3 regions of the Corynebacterium sp. CQ3829_602738 genome follow, and region 3 is predicted to be linked to each of the others. Evidence: predicted binding sites of a transcription regulator. Region 3 holds the regulator's gene; each other region holds the start of a gene.

Region 1 (5,571 bases), 750 kb from region 3:
ACAGCTGGCTGGATGCTGGGCGCGGCGTATCGGTCTCGATACGATTCGAGCAGCAGAATGAGCGGCCGGGTATCCTTCCGCTGCTGTCCAAGGGGAAGGCAGTCATCGGAATTAAACCTGAGTACCGCTGTTCGTGGGATACGACTAGACGGTTTCTAGCTGTTGAGAGTTCGAGTTTTGCCGTTCACCCATACGCGCAACCGGGGTTGGACCCGCTGTTTCGTGTTGAATACCTGCGGGGGAGCAGTCGCAAATACCCAACCTCTCATTTCCATGTGCATGCGCATCGAGATGAATTCACGCACTTACTGGGATTTGCGGCCAAGCTTGATACACAAAAATCGGCGCAGGTGAACACGTATTTCAAGCGTGGCACCCTCCTTTCGGATTTTCATTTTCCTACCGGGGGTCCTCGTTTCCGGCCCTGTCTTGAGGACGTCCTTGAAGCATTGAGGGTCGAATTCGACCTCGATGTCGACAATGCCCGCTGGCAACAACAACTCCAGAACGCCCGGGAGAAGTGGCGTCGAATTCAAACCGCGGCGGTTGTGCGCGACTGTCCAGACGAAGCAGTTCGTGTGCTAATTGAGGACTTCGGACTTCCCGTCCCAGAGGGGTGGGATGCCCCGGTTTGCGATGTGGAGAAGATGACTAGGAGCTGACTGTGCAGTACGGATGGCAGGGTGCAGTTGGTGCCCTGCCATGTGCGCGCAGCGCCGATTCTCACGCTGTGTTACCACCCCGGTCGGGGCCGGCCCTGGACTCGTCGCCGAGATCAAATAACGGCGGGTCGGTAGTGGTCTGGTTCGGAGGGTCGTCGAACGCGGGGTATTTCTTCCGCACTCGCCGAATAGTCCTCTGACCAGGCGATTCCTGGTACTGATGTGTTGTGGTCGGCGTCGGTGGCCCGCCATCGGCGGGGTGGTGGGTGACGTCCCAGGTGGAGGGGTCTTTCTCGAAGTGCCCCTTGCCGCCGGCGCCGTCCCTGTTGTCGTTGTTGCACATGTGGTGCTCGCGACACAGGAGGACCAGGTTTTCCAGGTCTGTGAACCCGCCGTGCAGGTACGACTGGATGTGGTGGGCTTCCAGTTGCACGCCTGGCTTGGTGCATCCGGTCCAGGCGCACACCTGCTGCATGGCCAAAAGCACCAGTTTCTGCTCCACGCTGGCCAACCGCGCCCGCCCGAGAGATAGAGGCACCCCGGTGCACGAGTCCAGCTGCAGGGCAAACGAATCGCCCGCCAACCCGAGCCGGACCATGTCCAACGCGGTTAAGGAAACAGAGGTGTTGGTGGCGAACTCGGTGTAGGCGTCCGCCCCCATGAGGTCTTCCAGCGTCAGCGTCATTACCACGGTGCCGATGCCCTTGCGCGCTGCAGCGGAGGAGTTCGCGTGGTCGCCAACAATGTCCATGAGTTGGTCGAACCGCCGCTGCCCGCGGGTGCGCTTGTCCTCGGCGCCGGGCGGCAGGTTTGCCCCGGGTGCCTCGCCGGCGGCCAGCGCGGCCTCGAACGCGGCGCGGCTGGCTTTGTCGAAGTAGATCTGCCCCCAGGAACCGCCGTCGCTGTCTTCCTCGCCGAAGATCATGGTGCGCTTCTTAAACGCGGCGAGTGGATCTTTGTTGCCCTCGTAGTCCTGACCCTTGCGGTTGGCGCGCTTGACCAGTGTGTTCACGTGCTTCCGCAGCTCTTCCGCGGACATCGTCTCCGCCGCCTCGAGCGCCTGCGCGTAGATCTCGTCGCGGCCCGGGTCCGAGTGTTCGTTGAGCTGCATCAGCGCCCGCTCGATGATGCGCTTCTTCTCCGCGTTGGCCTTCGCCGCGGCCTTCCGGGCGCGCTCTTTGGCCTTGCGCGCTTCCTCCTTGCGGCGCTCTTCTTCCTTGGCCTGCTTCTCGCGTTCCTCCTCGTCCATCAGCGGATCCGACGGCGGCGTCGGCACTTCGACCTCGCCGAACATCGTCTTCGCCTGGTTGAGCAGGCTAAAGGCGTCGGCCCGCGGGAGACCGAGCTGCTTGGTCAGGTACTCCACTGGGTGGTTCGCGCCGACCAGCCGGCCCGCCCCATCGCGCTCGCACAGGTGCGCAAACGCGATGTTCGCGTTGGACAGCAACGGCAGCGCCGCGTGCAACCGCTCCATCGCCTGGTGTGTGGACAACAGGTGGAGGGATTCGGGCTGCATCATCAGTGCCTCGAGAGCCTTCAGGCTATCGACGAGCTGGTCCACGTGGTGGTCAATCACCGTGGTCATGGCCGCATCCCTCCCTCCGGAAACGCACTGTCAACGAATGAACAATGCATAAGCTATGACACGCCTCCGACACGACCGCCACAAAACCAAACACACGTTCGAATAACCCCCGACAGCCAGCAACTTTAGCTCGTCGATAAGCAATAGGTGCTCACTCAAAATGTGCAGGCGGCACATGGTCGCCCACCTCGCGCAGCAGCCCCCACGCGGTGAGGTTCGCATAGAGAGGGTCGCGCGGCATGAGCGAGTGGTAGGGCGCGTAGCCGTCGTACCACTGCCCGGAGTCGATGTTCGCCACGTCCGCATCCGGGCCGGCCTCGAGCATCGACGTGGATGTCGGCGTAACCACTGTGTCCGCCGGCGAGTAGATGGAGGTGTACACGATCCCCGGCGCGGTGTCCGGGCCGCTCGCAAACTCGCGCAACCAGGCGGAACCCGCGAGCTGCTGCGCCGCCCCCGGGGCGAGCAGCGCGGTGAAGTGCGGGTGCTTCGAGGCGAACGCGCCCATCTGTCCTGCCATCCCGCGGAAGTCGGTGCCGTGGAAGTTGCCGCCCATCGCCACCACGCGCCGCACCTTCGCCGCGCCTCCGCGCGAGATGAACAGCTTGGTCATCAGCGCGCCTTGCGAGTGCGCCACAATATCCACCTGGTCCGCGCCGGTTTTCCGCAGCACGCGGTCCACGTGCTCTTCCACATCCCCCACGATCGAATTCAAGTCGCCGGCGCCGAAAAAGCCGGGCGCGATCATGTCGCCGTAGTCGTAGCCCCAGACCCAAAACCCCTGCTCTTTCAGCCTTTGTGCGTTCGCTTCAAACGCCGCGGTGCGCGAGTTGATCCCGTGCACGTACATCACCGGCGTGGGGTGTGTGGGCTGAAAATTCCGGTCGTTGAACGGCATCGGCGGGCGGTTTTGCAGCCCGCGCACCGCCCCGTACCCGGCCGCCAGTGTCATCATCGCGCTGCTGAGTTTCATCCTTTTGAGCATATTGCTTATCGACGTCCTCCGGTCCCCACTTGCGGTAGACCAAGCGGTCTGTTATTGTCTGTTCCTGGATCAAGAAGTCCGACGCACCCTGCATAAGGGGAAAGCCTCCCGGCTCGTCGGCTGGCAACCGCGCACATCGCGCACGGTGCCCCCGGGAGAAGATCCGCCGGCACGGGCAACCGCCGCGCCGGAAGTGCGATTCTCAAAGGAGATCAACCATGTCCTCCGACATGAACGACATGCCCAACATGCCCACCGACTGGACCCCTGCCACCCTGGCCCACATGAGCGGAACTACGTTCGCGTTCACGCTCGATGAGACGGGCGAAAGTGTCGTCGCAAAGTTCGACAGCCCGATGGAAGCGGCCCGTTTCGTGGGTAACACTGGCCCGAAGTTCGACTACTCGCCGAAAGCGGGCGCGATCCGCGTCGGGGATGCCGTTGTCCCGCTGCCCAAGCAGCCGGCCGGACGCCGTGAATGCACTTACAAAGAGTGCGACAGGCAGGCCGAAGGCCACAAAAACCACTACATCCCGGTGCTTCGCGCCATGAACCTGAAGCACTCCTGGTTCCCCGTCGAGGCGGCGGAGCAGGACGGCACGAAGCTCACCTTCCGTTTCCGCAGCGCAGTGGGGGAGGAGAACGTCACCGGCTATAACCACGACCCCGAGGAACTTGCGCTGGCGGAGGAGTACAACCCGGATTGGAACATCCTGCGCTTCAAAACGGAGAATGGGAGGTACCGCGCGGTGTTGCTGAGCAAGAAGCCGCTGACGCCGTGCACCACGGAAAGCTAGATCCGAGGAAGCCCCCAAAAAGAAAAGAGAGCCGGCGACGAGAATCGAACTCGCACTCTCAGCTTGGGAAGCTGATGTTCTACCACTAAACTACGCCGGCAGCTCTGCCAACTTTAGCACCACGGATTCGCGGCCCAAAACAGGGAAGTACACTCTGATTCGTGTTGCTTTCAGATCACGACATCCGCGATGCCATTGACTCCGGCCACCTCGGTATCGAGCCGTTCGATGCCGAGCTCATTCAGCCGAGTTCGATCGATGTGCGCATTGACAAGTTCTTCCGTGTTTTCAACAACTCGAAGTACACGCACATCGACCCGAAGCAGGAGATGCCGGATCTGACCACGCTCGTCGAGGTGCCGGACGGCGACGCCTTTGTCCTGCACCCCGGCGAGTTCGTGCTCGCCTCCACCCTGGAGTGCTTCACCTTGCCGACGGACCTGGCCGGCCGCTTGGAGGGCAAGTCCTCCCTTGGCCGCTTGGGCCTGCTCACGCACTCCACCGCGGGCTTCATCGACCCGGGCTTTTCCGGCCACATCACGCTCGAGCTGTCCAACGTGGCCAACCTGCCCATCGTCTTGTGGCCGGGCATGAAGGTCGGCCAGCTCGCGCTGTTCAACATGACCTCGCCCGCGGACACCCCGTACGGCTCCGGCAAGCTCGGCTCGAAGTACCAAGGCCAGCGCGGCCCCACCCCGTCGAAGGCGTACCTGAACTTCCAGTAAATCCGTTCTTCACCCTGCCGACGTCGCCGCTCCACGGCATAATGGCCACTTATGCGGATGACTGTGATTGGCACTGGTTACCTCGGGGCGACGCACGCGGCGTGCATGGCTGAACTCGGCCACGAGGTGCTGGGCGTAGACGTTGATGAAACCAAAATCGAGGCGCTGAAGAACTCCAAGGTGCCCTTTTACGAGCCGGGCTTGCCCGAGGTGCTCGAGCGCAACATCGAAGCAGGTCGCCTTGGCTTTACGACGGACTACGCCGAGGCCGCCGCGTTTGCGAACGTCCACTTCATCGGTGTGGGCACCCCGCAGCAGCGCGGCTCCTACGCGGCCGATACCCGCTACGTTGAGGCCGTCATCGACGATCTGGTACCCCAGCTCGAAGGCGAGCACCTGATCCTGGGCAAGTCCACCGTCCCGGTCGGCACCGCCGCCGCCCTGCAGGAACGCGCCGACGCACTCGCCGCCGCCAACGGCAACAAAGGCCAAGTGGAGATCGCGTGGAACCCGGAGTTCCTCCGCGAAGGCTACGCGGTCAAAGACACTATCGAGCCGGACCGCATCGTGCTAGGCCACCGCGCCGAGAACTCCCGAGCAGAGGAGATCGCCCGCGAGGTCTACGCCACACCACTGGAAAACAACACCCCGTTCATCGTGACGGATTTGCAGACCGCGGAGCTGGTGAAAGTCTCCGCCAACGCGTTTTTGGCCACGAAGATCTCCTTCATCAACGCCGTGTCCGAGGTCTGTGAGAACGTCGGCGCGGATGTCACCCAGCTGGCGGACGCCATCGGCTACGACGACCGCATCGGCC
Region 2 (5,571 bases), 550 kb from region 3:
CCAAGACGGCAAGCCGGGCAAGGACGGCGAGAACGGCCGCGGCATCACGAACCTGGAGGTCAACGAGGACGGCGAGCTGATCGCCACCTACACCGACGGCGAGACCCAGAACCTGGGCCGCGTCGTAGGCGCTGACGGTACTGACGGCAAGGATGGCAAGGACGGCAAGCCGGGCAAGGACGGCGAAAAGGGCGAGAAGGGCGCCGACGGCGCCAACGCCCCGGCTGGCGAGGGTTCCAGTGCGAGCGACCGCTGCCTGCCGTCCGTGGGCATCATGGCGCTGCCGCTGCTGGCGCTGATCCCGCTGGGTCTGGCCGCCACCGCGGATGTTCCGGCGCTGGCTCCGGTGAAGGAGCAGCTCAACAAGATTGGCGAGCAGCTGCCGGTCCCGATGGACAAGGCTGCCCCGATCGCTGGCGCGGCGCTCGCAATCGCGGCGATTGCCACGCTGGCCACGCTGTGCTCCACCGAGGGCGGTTCCTCTAAATAGCCCCCAGGCAAGGCCGCACAGCCTTCAGCGATAGCCCCGTCCCGGAAACTTTTCCGGGGCGGGGCTTACTGCATTGAAAACAGTTTCCAATAATGGTTGGATATCCCCTATGCGAAATCGTTTTCTCCCCTCTCCCCTGGCCGCGATTGCGGCAACTGCTCTTGCGGGTTCGGTGCTGGCCGGATGCTCGTCGGAAAGCAATGATGCAAGCGGCAGCGACATGATCGCCACCACCAACGTCTGGGCGGACGTGGCCTCGGCGGTCACGGGCGAGGACGTGGACGCGATCATCACCGGTGATGCGGTGGATCCGCACCACTACGAGCCGTCCGCGAAGGACCTCTCGCGCATCAAGGAAGCGGACACCGTCGTGGCAAACGGCGGCGCGTACGACTCCGCGCTCTACACTGCCGCTGAGCAGGACCGCATCATCTACGCAATCCCGCTTCTCAACGAGCACGAGGCCCACGACCACGACCACGCGCACGCGCACATGCCCGAATCCCTGGACGAGCTCGAGCACGCCTGGTTCGCGCCGGAGAAGGTACTGCAGGTCGCAGAGGACATTGCGGATCGCACCGGCGGGGACGCGTCAGACGTCAAGCAGCGCATCGGCGACATCCAATCCAAGCTCAACGCGGTGCCGCACGTGCACATCGGCATGACTGAGACGATCGCGGCCGGCCTGGTGTGGGGCACGGAGCTGCACGACATCACGCCCGAGGAATACATCAAGGCCAGCCTGAACCACCAGGAGCCTTCCGCGGCGGCGGTTGCGGCGTTCCTGGAGCAGATCGAGCGCGGCGAGCTGGACATGCTGTTTGTGAACCCGCAGAGCACCAACAGCGCCACCCAGCGGTTGGCGGATGCGGCGAAGGCGCATAATGTTCCCGTTGTTGAAATTCGGGAGACGCCCCCGGCCGGCCAGAATTTCCTGGACTACTTCGAGGAGATCGTGGGTCAGATCACCGACATCGCAGCCCACGCTGAGCCGACCGGCCACCACCACTAGGAATTGCCAATTTGATCGCTGAGCTTCGCAGCGCCGCCGTCGAACCACTCTGGCGCGACCTCACCCTCACCGTCGAGCCCGGCGAATTCATCGCGGTGCTCGGCCCAAACGGCGTGGGCAAATCCACCCTGCTGGGCACGCTGATGGGCACGCGCAAGCTCACTTCTGGGCAAGCAAAAGTCCACGGGCAGATCGGCTTCATCCCGCAGCAGCACATGTTTCCGAAGGACTTGCCGGTGCGCGGGCGCGACCTTGTTGCGTTGGCGATGGGAAGGCGGGCGAGACCGGAGGACGTCGATAGGCAATTGGCTTCTGTGGAGGCGCAAGGTTTTTCCGAGCGCCGCGTCGGGGTGCTTTCCGGCGGCCAGCAGCAGCTCATCCGTCAGGCGCAGGCGTTTTCACAAAACCCGGAGCTTTTGCTTTGCGACGAGCCCCTGCTCTCCCTCGACCCCGCCCGCGCACGCGACACCGTGCAGCGCCTCGCCGAGCACCCCGCGGCCGTGGTGTGCGTAACGCACTCGATCAACCCGGTGATGGGCGTTGTGGACCGAGTGCTCTACCTCGGCCCGGAAGGCCACGTGGTGGGCAGCGTTTCCGAAGTCATGCGCTCCGAGGTGCTCAGCGAGCTCTACGGCACCCGCGTGGACGTCGTGGAAGTTGACGGACGGATGGTGGTCCTGTGAGTGCGTTTTTAGCAGACACTTCGTACCTGCTCAGCCAGGACTTTGTGCAGACGACGCTTGTGGCGTGCGCGCTTCTGGGAGTGCTGTCCGGGGTGATGGCACCGCTGATCGTGCTGCGCCAGATGTCATTTTCGGTGCACGCGACCTCGGAGCTCGCGCTCATGGGCGCCTCCGCGGCGCTGCTTTTCGGGCTGAACGTCGGCTTCGGTGCCGTGGCGGGCGCGGTGGTCGCTGCCCTGGTGCTGGCGGCGCTGGGGCTGAAGGGCCAGCAGGATTCCGCGGTAGGTGTGGCCATGAGCTTCGGCATGGCCTTGTCCGTGCTGTTCATCCACCTGTATCCAGGGAATTCGAACCGGGCGCTGGCGCTGCTGACCGGCCAGATTGTTGGTGTGTCGGCGCAGAACGTGATGCTGCTGGCAGGCACAACGGTGCTGGTTGCAGGCGCCGTGCTGGTCCTGTGGCGGCCGCTGCTGTTCTCCTCCGCAGACCCCGTGATGGCCGCCGCGTGCGGCGTTCCCGTGCGCACGATGGCGCTGGTGTTCGCGGTACTCGTGGGCATCGCGTCGGCCCAGTCAGTGCAGATCGTCGGGGCGTTGCTGGTGATGTCGCTGCTGATCACCCCGGGGGCGTCCGCCGCTCAGGTGACGGCGAACCCGAAGCTTGCGGTGGTGCTGTCCATCGTGTTCGCGGAAGTCGCGGCCGTAGGCGGGATGGTGCTTTCGCTCGCCCCAGGTATGCCGGTGAGCGTGTTCGTGGCCTTTATCTCGTTCGGGATTTACCTGGTTTGCCGGGTGGTCGGCAGGGTGCGGGGCAACTAGCGGTACTCCCGGTAGTCCGCCGGTGTCGCGCCCTTGCCTACCGCCGCTGCGGCGGCTGCGAGGAAGTCGCGGCGCACCTTCTTCTGCCCCAACTCGCGCCCGGAGACCGACAAACGGATCGTGTTGCCCTTCTCCGCGCCGCGCTCGGCGGCCTTGATCACGTTGCGGCGCCACCACTTCGCGGCGCCGTACCCCTCGCCCACCGACAGGTTGCGGGCCTGCGAGAACTCGCCTCGTTCAAGCCGGTAGATGCCCTTCGTGGAGGCAGCGACGGTAAAACCGAACTCGTCGAGCACCTTTAACGTGCCGTCCGACATGCGCCAGCGCGGCGGCGCGAACATATCCAAGTCGAAACCGAGCGCCGACATCTGACGCGTAGCGCCTTTGAGACGAAGCCTCGCCTCGTGCTCGCCCAAACTGGCAAACTCGCTGCGCCTTCCCTGCACCGGCTGATCGAAGCCGTTGAGCATGAGGGCGCGGCTTTCGAGCTGCTCGGTGAGCCAGGCGCGGGTGCCGTCGTCCTTGGCCAGATGCCACTTTTTGTCAATGTGGGGCGCAACCAGCAGTGAAACCGGCATCCCCTCGCGGTCCAGGTCGCGCACCATACTGGTGACGTCCTCCAACGTCGCGTCGAAGATGGAGGAAATGGAGACAAGCACGCGCCCAGGCATAGGGGAAATTATCGCACACGCAGACAGTCTGCGCCGGGTGAAATTTTCTCGCGCTGTTCGCACACGTGTTCTACGTTGTCGGGGCCGTGTCGGACGGGGTTCTACTATGCGTAGCCAAGTGCAAAGAAAGGAGGTGCTCCAGATGAGTGCAGTGCTAGACCAAGCGGTCAACCAAATCGTCGCCGGGCTAAGGTCGCTTGCCGACGTCATGCGGGAACCGGACTCCCTCCACCTCGCCTCCACCCACGTGGCCATGGAGCGCCTCCACGCCTGCCTGCCGTTGCTGTCCAACGCGGACGTCGCGTTCGCCTTCCTCTGCGACCGGGACGGCGCCGGCGCCCTCGTCGGCGCGAACCACGCCGTGGAGTATCTGACACGGAGCTTGGGCTTGTCCCGTCGAGAAGCATTCGCGCTCCTGGAGCAGGGCAAGAAGCTCTACGGCGAACCCGAGGTGCCTGAGCCGGAGCCGAGCGAAAACAAAGAAGACCGCGAACGCAAGGAGCAGGAGGCGGAAGCGCGCCGCAAGAAGGCGCGCGAGGCGCAGGAGCGGGCGCGACGAGCTGCCGAGAAGGCCAACGCGGAGAAGAAGCGCATCATCACCGACGCGCTGAAAGACCTCAACGAGCACGCCAACCCCGGCTACCAGGAGATCCTGGCCGAAGCGATGGAGGCGGCCGAGTCCCTCACCGCCGAAGAACTCCGGAAGTTCGTCCGCGACCAGGTCAAGCGCGCCAACAAGCGCGGACGCGACTACGACGGCGAGAAGGACCCCCTCGCCGCGTGGAAGAAGCGCGGCATCTGGCTCGGGGAACCGGACGCGGACGGCGGCTCCCCTTTCAGTGGCTACCTCGACGCCGCGTCACGGGCGAAGCTGGAGGCCTGCCTCGCCGCCGGCGACCACATGGGGTCCAACATGGAGGGCGAGGACGCCGCAAAGCGGGACAGCCGGCGCAAACACCAGCGCCGACTCGACCAGCTCATGAACGTGCTCGACCGCTACGGCGACGCTGCCACGAAGTCCCGGGGCGGCGTGGGCACGGTGGTGATCTCGCTGACCCTCGACGACCTTTTGGAGGCGGACGCCTTCACCGAGTTCCCCACCAACACCTCGGTGTCGCTGACCCCGCTCGACATTGTGCGTTTGGGGCTTGCCGGGGACAGCTTCATCCTCCAGCTCGACTCGGCCACCGGCGTCCCGCTATCCCTCGGCCGCACCCGCCTGGCCTCCGTGGAGCAAAAGCTCGTGTTGCTGGCCATGCAGGGCGTGTGCGCCTGGAACGGCTGCACCAAGCCGGGCGTCGAGCTCGAGGCCCACCACCTGGATTCCTACCTCAGCGGCGGGCTCACCAGCATCGAAAACCTGGTGCTGCTGTGCCGCGAGCACCACATGTGCAACAACGACAACAAAGACGGTGCCGGGAACAAGGGCCACTTCGGCCGGGACCCCGACACCGGCGATGTGCACTACCACCCCGCCAACGGGGACCCACCCAGGCACACAACCACCTACCAGTACCGCAATTCGCCTGGTCAGAGGCTTGCTAAGAAGGCGAGGTCACGGCACGGCGGCAACCACAACCGCCCGCCGGACCCTGCCCTATTCGAACCGGACGGTTAAACCGCCCCGGCCTTCACCAGCGTCCACGCGTACTCGAACGCGGTCTGCTTCCACTTGGCGTAGCGGCCGGACACGCCGCCGTGCCCTGCGGACATTTCCGTCTTCAGCAGGATCTCGCCCGCGGTGCTCACCTCGCGCAGTTTGGCCACCCACTTCGCGGGCTCGACGTAGAGCACGCGGGTGTCGTTCAAGCTCGTAACCGCGAGAATGTCCGGGTAATCCTGCGCGGAGATGTTCTCGTACGGGGCGTATGTCGCCATGTAGTCGTACACCTCGGGG
Region 3 (5,571 bases):
TCGAGGAGATCTCCCAGGCCTCCGCCAACCAGCGCTCCGGCCGCTCCGGCCGTATCGCGGACGGTGTGGCCATCCGCCTGTACTCCGAGGACAACTTCGAGGCGCGCCCCGAGTTCACCGACCCGGAGATCCTGCGCACCAACCTGGCCTCCGTGGTGTTGCAGATGATCTCCCTGCGCCTTGGCGACATCAACGACTTCCCCTTCATCCAGCCGCCGGATAAGAAGGCCGTGCGCGACGGCCTGCTGCTCCTGCACGAGATCGGCACGATTTCGGACAAGGAACGCGACGGCGCACCCGTGCTCACCGCGGTGGGGCGCGACATCGCGCGTATCCCGGTGGACCCGAAGATGGCTCGCATGCTGGTGGAGGCCAACCGGCTCGGCGTGCTCGACGACGTCACCGTGATCGTGGCCAGCATGACCATCCAGGACGTGCGTGAGCGCCCCCTGGAGTACCAGGCCCAGGCCGACCAGGCCCACGCCCGGTTCAAGGACGCGACGTCGGACTTCCTGTCCTCGCTGAAGCTGTGGGACTACATTGGCGACTCGCGCGACGAGCTATCCGGCAACGCCTTCCGCAAGCGCATGAAGCGCGAGTTTTTGCACTACATGCGCATCCGCGAATGGTTCGACCTGGTGCGCCAACTGCGCGACGTGGAGCGCCAGCTGGGCTGGTCCCGAGCCGAGAACGTCGCCGGCGAGCGCGACGCCGACGCGATCCACAAGTCGCTGCTCACGGGCCTTTTGTCCAACATCGGCGCCCGCGACGGCAACTCGAAGGAGTTCCAGGGTGCGCGCGGGACGCGGTTCTTGGTCTTCCCCGGGTCGTCGCTAAGCAAAAAGCCCCCGGAGTTCCTCATGGCCGCCGAGCTGGTGGAGACCTCGCGCCTGTGGGCGCGCGACGTGGCAAAGATCGAGCCCGCCTGGGTGGAGGCTGCCGCGGGCGAGCTGATGAAGCACAGCTACTCCGAGCCTGTGTGGTCGCGGAAGCGCTCGGCCGCGATGGTGCACCAAAAGTCCATGCTCTACGGCGTGACCATCGTGCGCGACCGGCTTGTGCCTTACCACCGTGTGGATGCCGAGGGCGCGCGCAACATGTTTATTCGCCACGCCCTGCTCGAGGGCGACTGGAACCGCCACCACCACTTCATCGACCACAACGAAGCCCTACTCGCCGAAGCCGCTGAGGTGGAGGAAAAGGTGCGCCGCCGCGGATTGGTGGTGGACGAGGACACCCTGTTCGAGTTCTACGACTCGCGCTTGCCGCAAAGTGTCACCACCGCACGCCACTTCGACTCCTGGTGGAAGAAGAAGCGGGCCGAGGACAAGCACTACTTGGACTTTGACCCAGCCGCGCTTCTCGACGACGAGGGCGTGGACTCCTCCTCCGCCGCCTTCCCCGAGGTGTGGCGCCAGGGCTCCATCGACTACGCGTTGCGCTACAAGTTCGAGCCGGGCGATCCTTTCGACGGCGTGACCGTGGACGTGCCGGTGCCGCTTTTGGCCAATTTGCGGCCGGACGGCTTCGACTGGCTGGTGCCGGGGCTGCGCTCGGAGCTTGCCGCGGAGTACATCCGCACGCTGCCGAAGGCGCTGCGCAAGACCGTGGTGCCGGCGCCCGACTTCGCCGAGCGCGCCCTCGACGCGATCCGCGCACAGCAAGCCGCCGACGGCGTCAGCGAGCGCGAGCTGCGGGAAACACCGTTTGCCGAGGCACTCGCGGAGGCGCTTCGAAGCGTCGGCGGGCGCGGCATCAACGGTGCCGACTTCAACCCTTCTGCGCTGCCCGAGCATCTGAAAGTGACCTTCGCCGCGATTGACCGCCGCGGCAAAGTGGTCGACCACGACACGGACCTCGGTGCGTTGAAGCGCCGCCAGGCCGGCAAGATCAAGTCCTCCGTGTCCAAGGCCGGCCGCACATCTGAATCGGATGCGGTGGCGAAGTGGACCACCGACTCCCTCGGCGCGGTGTCGGAGACGGTAGCCACCACTATCGACGGCAACGAGGTCGACGCCTACCCGGCACTCGAGGCCACCAAGGACGGCGTGAAGGTCACCGTGCATCCGACGAAGGCCGCCGCGGACGCCTCGATGGTCACGGCGACGCTGACGCTGCTGCTGCGGGAGATCACGGTCAACGCGGGGCAGATGACCAAGGGGCTGCCGCTGCGGCAGAAGGTGGCGGTGGACCGCTACCCGCACGGCGGCGCCGACGGGCTTGTGGAAGACGCCCGCGTCGCTGTGATCCGCGACCTGATGTTCTCCTCCGGCGGGCCGGTGCGCTCCCCCGAGGAGTTCGACGCGTTGGTGGGCGAAATCCGGCCCCAGGTGGCAGGAGGTGTGCGCCGCGTGGTGGTCACGTTGGCGCCGGCGCTCGCGGAGTACGCGAACATTGCAGCGGAGCTGCGGCAGTGGGAAGGCCCAGCTATCGACGACATGACGTCGCAGCTGCAGTTCTTCCTGCCGAAGCACGCGGTGACTGTCCACGGCATCGGCCACTTGCAGCATTTGCCCCGCTACATCGACGCGATGCGGATCCGGTTGGAGGACATGCGCCTAGATCCGGACCGCGACGCCGACCGGCAGTCCGTGATTGATTCGGTGAAGGCTTACTTGGCGCAGCGTATGAAGTCCTTGCCTGCGGGCCGGACAAAGACCAAGGCCTACAAGGACATCTTGTGGCTGATTGAGGAGCTGCGGGTGAGCCTGTTTGCGCAGCGGCTGGGCACGCCGAGGCCGGTGAGCCAGCGTCGCATTGAGAAAAAGATTGACGCGCTGCGTTAGCGCCATGGCCGCGGGTTAGAAATCTTCGCGGTCGCGGCGGCGCATGAGCCGGATTTCGGATTCGAAGTCGTCCGCGCTCTCGAACGACTTGTACACGGAGGCGAAGCGCAGATACGCCACCTCGTCGAGGGCACGCAGCGGTTCGAGGACGGCCAGGCCGATCTCGTGGGCGGGCACCTGCGAGCTGCCCTGCGCGCGCACAGTCTCTTCCACTTCTTGGGCCAGACGCTTCAATGCGTCGTCGGTGACATCGCGGCCCTGGCATGCTCTGCGCACGCCGACGATGAGTTTGTCGCGGTCGAACGGTTCGCTCACGCCGTTGCGTTTCACAACAGTGAGGACGGCCTTTTCCACTGTGGTGAAACGCCCCCCGCACTCGGTGCACTCTCTGCGGCGGCGAATTGCTGAGCCGGCTTCGACCAGCCGCGAGTCAGTCACACGAGATTGCTCGTTGTGGCAAAAAGGACAAAACACGGTTTTCCACCCCCAGAGTTGTCAAGGCTTGGCGTAGCCGTGAGTCTACGCCCTGCCTAGCGCGCAGTTGCCGCCACAGCCGAATGAGCCGCCTGGCCGCTGGACATGGACGAAGGATCCTCTGCTTGCGCCGAGAAAACACCGCCGAATGCGGAACCGATAAGCAGCGCCGCAGTCATGCACACGCCGAGCAGGAGCGTATCGCGCGTCTCGTGCCGTGTTTCGAACGCGTTCACATTGGAGGAACCGTCAAGACTCCCCTTGGCAGATGAGCGAGCATCCGTTCGATGGGAGCCGGAAATCGCTCGAACACCGGCGCCGCCTGTTCGACGCTTCGGCGCGGAATCAACATCCCAGACTTCTGCCGGAGGGACCACAGATGCGGCTCCGGCGCGTCCAACTAATGTGTTATGTACTGGATTGATTGCAACTGACATGGTGTGTCTCCCTTCGTTCTGCGGCACACTCTACGTTCGGCGCCGACACGCTCGAACGTTCTAACGTTCATTTGTTCGAATACGCTTACGTGTTCGATTTATAGCATCACGTTTGATACGTGTCCACCCAAAGCTTGCGCCCATCGAACATGAGTGCCCTATCTGGTAGGTTCGTAGGCGCACAACGCCACCGAGTCCAAGGAGAACGTCATGGCACGAAAGAAGTCCGATCCAGGTAACCCGGATTACAACGCGCTGTCAGACCGCCAGCGCCGGATCCTCCAGGTCATTCAGGACGCTGTGGTCCTGCGTGGCTACCCGCCGAGCATCCGCGAGATCGGTGACGCGGCCGGGCTGCAGTCCACCTCGTCTGTTGCATACCAGCTCAAAGAGCTGGAGAAGAAGGGATTCCTCCGCCGCGACCCGAACAAGCCCCGCGCCGTGGACTTGCGCCAAATGCCGGAAGCCGGCCGAAAGAAGCGCAAGCCGCAGGAGGCGAAGCCGGAAGATTCTGGCAATGCCCGCTACGTGCCGGTAGTCGGACAGATTGCCGCGGGTGCCCCGATCCTCGCCGAGGAGAACGTGGACACCTACTACCCCCTGCCCGAGGAGCTGCTCGGTGACGGCGATGTGTTCATGCTCAAGGTCGTCGGCGAATCCATGCGCGACGCCGGCATCCTCGACGGCGACTGGGTGGTTGTCCGCTCCCAGCCGAACGCCGAGGAGGGCGAGTTCGTCGCGGCGTTGCTCGACGGTGAGGCGACGGTCAAGGAGTTCCACCGCGACTCCACCGGTGTGTGGCTGTTGCCCCACAACGATGCCTTCGAGCCGATTAAGGGCGACGAAGCGGAGATCATGGGGCGTGTCATCTCGGTGTTCCGTACGCTGTAGTCGGTGCGTTTGCATCGAGCAGCCGCAGCCCCACAGACCGGAAATCACATAGCGACAAGCGCAGGAGATCGATGTACGCCGAGGAGCGTAGACGCCAAATCGCGTCTTTGACCGCAGTTGAAGGCCGCGTCAACGTCACGGAGTTGGCGCAGCGCTTCGACGTCACCGCGGAGACCATCCGCCGTGACCTTTCGGCGTTGCACGACGAAGGCGCTGTGCACCGCGTCCACGGCGGCGCAGTGGCGAGCCAGTCTTACCGCTCGACGGAAATTCCGCTGGATACCCGTCAGCGCGCCTCCCTTGCCGCTAAAGCCGCGATCGCGGAAACCGCGCTGCAGTTCGTGCCGGATGCGCAAAGTTGCACCATCTTTTTGGACTCGGGCACGACGATCAGCAGCTTGGGCAAGCGTCTGGCGGAGACCCGCGGGGACCGGGAGTACTCGGTGGTGACCAACTCCATCCCCACTGCATTGGAGCTGAGCGATTCCGGATTGCACGATGTGCAGCTTCTCGGCGGCTCAGTCCGGCCGATCAGTCAGGCAGTCGTCGGCAGTACCGCGCTTCGCACCCTCGCTCTGTTGCGCGCCGACGTGGCGTTCGTGGGCACCAACGCGTTGTCCATCGGCCACGGCCTGTCCACTGTGGACGCCAAGGAGGCGGCGGTGAAGGCCGCGATGGTCACCAACGCCCGCAGGGTTGTCGTGTTGTGCGACTCCACGAAGCTGGGCAACGACTATGTGGTCAGCTTCGCGCCGCTGACGGACATCGACGTGGTGATCACCGACGCCGAAGCGCCCTCCGCGTTCGTGGACGAACTGCGCTCGCACGGTATCGAGGTCGTGCTCGCGCAGCCCCAGTAACCCTCGGTGCGCCGCCCGACGTATTTCACTGGGGCGTTCTTTGACTTTCTGCGCGAAAATGGTGGCATCTTCGTATGAATGCGACCTACACTCGTTGCAGACTTGAATGAAAAACAACGGAAA

Evidence for each region. Region 3 encodes LexA, which represses DNA repair genes until DNA is damaged. Its sites were predicted from a motif close to CGAACANNTGTTCG; they were not measured.
Region 1: ACX1NL_RS10690 (HNH endonuclease signature motif containing protein) is a predicted target of LexA. The motif match lies at 2,335-2,348, and genes of this name have one in related genera.
Region 2: ACX1NL_RS09800 (DUF222 domain-containing protein) is a predicted target of LexA. The motif match lies at 3,733-3,746, and genes of this name have one in related genera.

What each region holds. Positions count from the first base shown of each region.
Region 1 is NZ_CM137003.1:2,228,559-2,234,129, reverse strand. Features, by position in the region: gene ACX1NL_RS10695 (hypothetical protein) at 1-662, shown strand, start outside; gene ACX1NL_RS10690 (HNH endonuclease signature motif containing protein) at 724-2,247, opposite strand; gene ACX1NL_RS10685 (esterase/lipase family protein) at 2,399-3,220, opposite strand; SAM riboswitch class IV at 3,300-3,434, shown strand; gene ACX1NL_RS10680 (hypothetical protein) at 3,451-4,029, shown strand; tRNA gene ACX1NL_RS10675 (tRNA-Gly) at 4,059-4,129, opposite strand; gene dcd (dCTP deaminase) at 4,191-4,754, shown strand; gene ACX1NL_RS10665 (UDP-glucose dehydrogenase family protein) at 4,806-5,571, shown strand, end outside.
Region 2 is NZ_CM137003.1:2,021,598-2,027,168, forward strand. Features, by position in the region: gene ACX1NL_RS09775 (hypothetical protein) at 1-490, shown strand, start outside; gene ACX1NL_RS09780 (metal ABC transporter solute-binding protein, Zn/Mn family) at 600-1,502, shown strand; gene ACX1NL_RS09785 (metal ABC transporter ATP-binding protein) at 1,514-2,185, shown strand; gene ACX1NL_RS09790 (metal ABC transporter permease) at 2,182-3,003, shown strand; gene ACX1NL_RS09795 (DUF2334 domain-containing protein) at 3,000-3,674, opposite strand; gene ACX1NL_RS09800 (DUF222 domain-containing protein) at 3,817-5,292, shown strand; gene ACX1NL_RS09805 (S9 family peptidase) at 5,289-5,571, opposite strand, start outside.
Region 3 is NZ_CM137003.1:1,476,138-1,481,708, forward strand. Features, by position in the region: gene hrpA (ATP-dependent RNA helicase HrpA) at 1-2,786, shown strand, start outside; gene nrdR (transcriptional regulator NrdR) at 2,802-3,260, opposite strand; gene ACX1NL_RS07160 (hypothetical protein) at 3,317-3,697, opposite strand; gene lexA (transcriptional repressor LexA) at 3,908-4,588, shown strand; gene ACX1NL_RS07170 (DeoR/GlpR family DNA-binding transcription regulator) at 4,660-5,448, shown strand.